Linked DNA regions of Pontibacter akesuensis. The protein of the gene in region 2 interacts with the protein of the main gene of each other region in a pairwise test. Links are inferred from orthologs where the notes say so. Each region holds a gene or a part of one and is shown on either strand. Other genes may lie near its edges.

The links. The genes of interacting proteins can lie anywhere in the genome.
Region 1: the proteins of sucD (region 2) and sucC interact in binary tests that used the Escherichia coli proteins (3 or more experiments, as listed by UniProt). The link is inferred for Pontibacter akesuensis from one-to-one orthologs.

The regions. Positions count from the first base shown.
Region 1 is NZ_CP014766.1:495,128-498,057, forward strand. It holds sucC (ADP-forming succinate--CoA ligase subunit beta), read left to right. Parts: upstream 1-829; coding sequence 830-2,032; downstream 2,033-2,930. Other genes in the region: A0W33_RS01995 (AI-2E family transporter), read right to left, coding at 1-611; A0W33_RS02005 (organic hydroperoxide resistance protein), read right to left, coding at 2,147-2,563. UniProt on the Escherichia coli protein: Succinyl-CoA synthetase functions in the citric acid cycle (TCA), coupling the hydrolysis of succinyl-CoA to the synthesis of either ATP or GTP and thus represents the only step of substrate-level phosphorylation in the TCA.
Region 2 is NZ_CP014766.1:1,157,468-1,160,303, forward strand. It holds sucD (succinate--CoA ligase subunit alpha), read left to right. Parts: upstream 1-891; coding sequence 892-1,782; downstream 1,783-2,836. Other genes in the region: A0W33_RS04790 (hydrogen peroxide-inducible genes activator), read right to left, coding at 1,923-2,836. UniProt on the Escherichia coli protein: Succinyl-CoA synthetase functions in the citric acid cycle (TCA), coupling the hydrolysis of succinyl-CoA to the synthesis of either ATP or GTP and thus represents the only step of substrate-level phosphorylation in the TCA.

The DNA of each region.
Region 1 (2,930 bases), 660 kb from region 2 along the record:
AACCACAGCTTTAGCGAATGGTAGCACATGCCCAACACCTGCATTATTCTGGAGCGATGCCTAACGGCAAAAAGCTTGGTGAAGCCTACGGTATAAAGCTTGGGGTTTGCAGCAAGGAAAAGTGCTGTTACAATAACGATGAGGAGATCGGCCAGTATACTTAGCGTTGAGGAGAAGATGGTCGTTACCCTTGATAGTAACGCTTGTTGTTTGGGGAGCATCTGGCTCATGTCGTTGGGCACTTTTTCGATAACCTGCTGCCCCCAGCTATAGTCGCTCAACCAGTTTTCTACTTGCGATAACGCCTCCGGAAAACTCGTTTTAAATTCCTTTACCTGACCGCCCACTGTTGGCGCAACCAAATAAATCGCACCTCCAATTATGCCAAAGAAAAGCAACACGGCAAACAACAAAGCAAGGCCATCTTTTAAATGTAACTTTGCCTGCAGCATTTCTGCAATACCACTAAAAAGCACAGCCAGAAGTATACCGGCAAACACAAGCAGGAAGAAATAGCCGTGCCTGCCAAGCATGTAAAATCCTGCAGCAACCAGCAACACAACAGCAGCGGTAAGGGCAACGCGTTTTGAGTAAGTATAGATGTCCGTCATAGTTTACATGTAGGTATTGCTGCCTTGATGGCTATATAGCATAAGTATATTGGTTTACTTTGATTGCTGCATACGCGTTGCAAATAGGCTTATAGCCACCTCAGCACAGCACGTGTGGCAACGGGTGGCTGCCACACGCGTATGAATATTTTAAAAATTCATTACTTGAAATTAAAGCGATAAAGGCGTACTTTCGTGCGTCCAATAAAACTGAAAGCATGAACATACACGAATATCAGGCTAAAGAGATTTTAAAAGGCTATGGCGTACGCATCCAGGAAGGGATCGTGGCTGAGACGCCAGAGCAAGCCGTAGCGGCTGCAAAGAAACTCACCGAAGAGACGGGCACAGGCTGGCACGTAATCAAGGCGCAGATACATGCAGGTGGCCGTGGCAAGGGCGGGGGCGTAAAGCTGGCCAAAAACCTGGAGCAAGTTAAAGACATTGCTGACCAGATTCTAGGCATGACGCTTGTAACGCACCAGACAGGCCCTGAAGGCAAGCTGGTGAACAAAGTACTGGTGGCACAGGATGTTTACTACCCTGGCGATTCAGAGCCGAAAGAATTCTACCTGAGCATTCTGCTGGACCGCGCCAAGGGCCAGAACGTGATCATGGCCTCAACTGAAGGGGGTATGGACATTGAAGAAGTAGCTGAGAAAACACCAGAGAAGATCATCAAAGAGTGGATTGACCCGGCTGTAGGTTTGCAAGGTTTCCAGGCCCGCAAAATCGCTTTCGCGTTTGGTTTGCAGGGTGAAGCTTTCAAGGAGATGGTGAAGTTTGTAACTAACCTTTACAAGGCTTATGTTGAAACCGATTCCTCTATGTTCGAGATCAACCCGGTGCTGAAAACATCTGACAACAAAATACTGGCCGTTGACGCCAAAGTTGACCTGGATGACAACGCACTTTTCCGCCACAAAAACCTGGCTGACCTGCGTGATGTATCAGAGGAAGATCCGTTGGAAGTGGAAGCTGGCGAGTATAACCTGAACTACGTAAAGCTTGACGGTAACGTGGGCTGTATGGTGAACGGTGCTGGTTTGGCCATGGCAACCATGGACATTATCAAGCTTTCCGGTGGCGAGCCTGCCAACTTCCTGGACGTAGGCGGTAGCGCCAACGCGCAGACAGTGGAAGCTGGTTTCCGCATTATTTTGAAAGATCCGAACGTAAAGGCAATCCTGATCAACATTTTCGGCGGTATCGTACGTTGCGACCGTGTGGCAAATGGTGTAGTGGAGGCTTACAAGAACATCGGCGACATCCGTGTTCCGATCATCGTTCGTCTGCAGGGCACGAACGCTGAAGAAGGTGCGCGCATCATTGATGAGTCTGGCTTGAAAGTATACTCAGCTGTAGTGCTGAAAGAAGCTGCCGAGAAAGTGAAGCAGGTGCTTGCCGAGCAAAACGCCTAAATCATTATACTTATAAAACAGAAAGGGCTATCGATTTCGGTAGCCCTTTCTGTTTTAGGTAATTGTGTAGCTGAAGTATAGTTCTCGGCTACCCAACTTAAACTTTTTAGTTGATTAAACCACTTCCAGTTCTACCTCAATGTTTCCGCGTGTTCCGACAGAGTAAGGGCAAATCTGGTGCGCCTCGTCCACCATCTGCCTTGCTTTCTCACCGTCAACGCCTTTCAGGTCCACGCTTAGCTTCACGCCAAGTCCGTAGCCGCCATCATCGTTCTTTAGGAGATCCACGTGTGCCGTTACGGTAGATTCAGGATTAAGGCGCTCTTTATGCTTGCCTGCCACCACGAGCAGTGCGCTTTGGAAGCAAGCAGCATAGCCTGCCGCAAACAATTGCTCCGGGTTCGTTTTTTCATTGTTCCCACCCACTCCCACGGGCAAAGCCAGTTGCATATCAATTATGCCATCATCAGATTTTACCTGCCCTTGGCGGCCTCCTGTTGCAGTTACCACTGCCGTATACACTTTTTCCATAGCTATTTGCTTTTATTGTTTGACTCTCATATAGATACCTAAACTCCATAAGCAGGGGTAAAGTTTTAGAATAAAAGTTTGTGCGACTCCCTCTCAAAAAATCAGCTCGAATGTTTCGTATTCCGCGCATACTTGCTATTTTTGCAATCGTTCTGCACCCGTAGTTCAACTGGATAGAATATCGGATTTCGGCTCCGAGGGTTAGGGGTTCGAATCCTCTCGGGTGCACCACCAAGTATAAAAGCCTTGTAAGCCTACGTTTGCAGGGCTTTTTTTCGATCATCGGGATGTAGCGTAGCCTGGTATCGCGCCAGCATGGGGTGCTGGAGGTCGCAGGTTCGAATCCTGCCATTCCGACAATCAAAAA
Region 2 (2,836 bases):
TCTCTTTCAGGTACTTTGATGTGCCGGAAACCGTGCCGCCGGTACCCACGCCTGTGATAAAGTGCGTGATTTTGCCATCTGTCTGATCCCAAAGCTCGGGGCCGGTCGTCTCGTAATGGGCCGCCGCGTTGGAGGTGTTATCGTACTGGTTCGGGTAGAATGAGTTCGGGATTTCCTGGTTCAGGCGCTTAGCCACAGAATAGTAGGAATCCGGGTGGTCAGGCGCCACGTTGGTAGGGCAAACGATCACCTCAGCACCCACGGCACGCAGCACGTCCATTTTCTCCTTGCTCTGCTTATCAGACAAGGTAAAAATGCACTTATACCCTTTGGCAATGGCAGCAAGTGCCAGGCCCATGCCCGTATTACCGGATGTGCCCTCTATGATGGTTCCGCCCGGCTTCAGCAAACCCGCTTTCTCGGCATCCTCAATCATTTTAACAGCCATGCGGTCCTTTACAGAGTTGCCCGGGTTAAAATACTCGACTTTGGCCAGCACTGTAGCCTTTACGCCGTCCGTTACGTTATTCAGCTTAACCAGTGGCGTATTACCCACTGCTTCTATAATATGATTCAGATACTTCATCTGTTTTCTATTTTGGATTTTGGTGCAAATGTAAGGAAAATAACTTTGCCTGTTGTGTTCAACATTGCTTGGCTCTTAGGCCTTGGGCAGTGGGAAGTAAGACAGGCACAGCGGGAAAGGCACAACGGTTTACAGTACAGCTGCACTCCCTTTGCCTGGCCGCCCTGTATAACCCGAAGCATGGGATGCGGGTTCCGGGGCAGCCCTTATATTAGCCGTAACAATTTTTTGTTCAGGCCACAAAAAAGCCTATTTTTGCACAACCTTATACTAGTACCGTCTATACACAACTAAATAAGATACACATGAGTGTTTTAGTAAATAAAGATTCAAAAGTGATCGTACAGGGCTTTACCGGCACTGAGGGATCGTTCCATGCAGAGCAGATGATCGAGTACGGCACGAACGTAGTTGGTGGCGTAACGCCTGGCAAAGGTGGTTCTACTCACCTCGACCGTCCGGTGTTCAACACTGTTGCCGAGGCTGTTGAGAAGGCTGGCGCTAACGTGTCCATCATTTTCGTACCACCTGCTTTCGCTGCTGACGCTATCATGGAAGCCGCTGACGCTGGCATCAAGGTTATCGTGGCGATCACTGAGGGAATCCCTGTGAAGGACATGGTGCAGGCTAAAAACTACCTGAAGAACAAGGAAGTGACCCTGATCGGTCCTAACTGCCCAGGTGTTATCACTCCGGGTGAGGCAAAAGTTGGTATCATGCCAGGTTTCGTGTTCAAGTCAGGTCGTATCGGTATCGTGTCTAAGTCTGGTACCTTGACGTATGAGGCTGCCGACCAGATCGTGAAAGCTGGCTTGGGTATTTCCACTGCCATCGGTATCGGTGGTGACCCGATCATCGGAACGCCAACTAAAAATGCGGTTGAATTGCTGATGAACGACCCGGAGACGGATGCGATTGTAATGATCGGTGAAATTGGCGGTAACTACGAGGCAATGGCTGCACAGTATATCCGCGAAACCGGCAACAAAAAGCCAGTGGTTGGTTTCATCGCTGGCCAAACTGCTCCTGCCGGTCGCCGTATGGGCCACGCTGGTGCTATTGTGGGTGGTGCTGATGATACAGCTGCCGCTAAAATGAAGATCATGCGCGAAAACGGCATCCACGTGGTGGAGTCTCCTGCCGAGATTGGCGACGCGATGGTAAAAGCGCTTCAGGAAGCTGGCATCAACGCATAAGTAGACATATAATTCTGCGCTCGTACTTGGGTATTTATACTTGCAAGTATGCGCTATAAAGTATAAAAAGAGAAAGGCTGCCCCGCAAAGGCAGCCTTTCTCTTTTTATACTTCCTGATATCAGAGCTTTTCGCTTTGCTTTATACTACGCCCACCACCTGCTCTTTTTTGCGTGAGCGGATGTGTTCAGGAATGGAACTTATAATTTCCTGCTTCAGTGCTTCTATGAGCTTGCGCTTCAGGAAGCTGCGGTGCACCACCATGCTTACTTCGCGCAGCGGCTGGGGCTCCTGAAACCCATGCACCAGCTTTAGCTTATCTTCCGCCAAATCCAGTACTGAGAGTTCGGGCAGCAGCGTGAGGCCATGCTGCGTTTCCACGATGCGCTTGAGGGTTTCCAGCGATCCGCTTTTATAGTCGAGGTGGCCTCCCTGGCCATTAGCCATGCTCCCGCCGCGGTTGCAGATATTGAGCACCTGGCTTCGGAAGCAATGTCCTTCGTTCAGCACCCACAGCTCATTCAGATCCAGCTGGTCGGCCGTTATCGCCTTTTGCTGTGCAAGCGGGTGTTTAGAGTTGATATAAGCCACAAAGGCCTCGTAAAACAGCGGCAGCTCCTTGATGGTCTTGTTTTCAAGCGGCGTTACCAGCAGCCCCACGTCCAGCAGCTCATGGTTTAGCTTTTCAACGATCTGGCTGGTCATCAGCTCCTGCACCACCACCCGTACGTGTGGGTTCTTCTCCAGGAAACCTGTAATGAACAGCGGAATCAGGTAAGGGGCCAGCGTAGGAATAACGCCGATGCGCAGCTCACCGCTTAGCTCCTGCTTCTGGTCCTGCACAATCTCCTGTATCTTCCGGCTCTCAGCCAGCACCACCCGCGCCTGCGCAATAATCTCGTGGCCTATCTCAGTGGGCCGTACCGGCACCCTACTTCGGTCAAAGAGCTGCACCCCCATCTCCTCTTCCAGCTTCTGGAGCTGCATGCTTAAGGTGGGCTGCGTGATGTGGCAATGTTCTGCGGCCGTGGCGAAATGGCGGTGCGTATCTACCG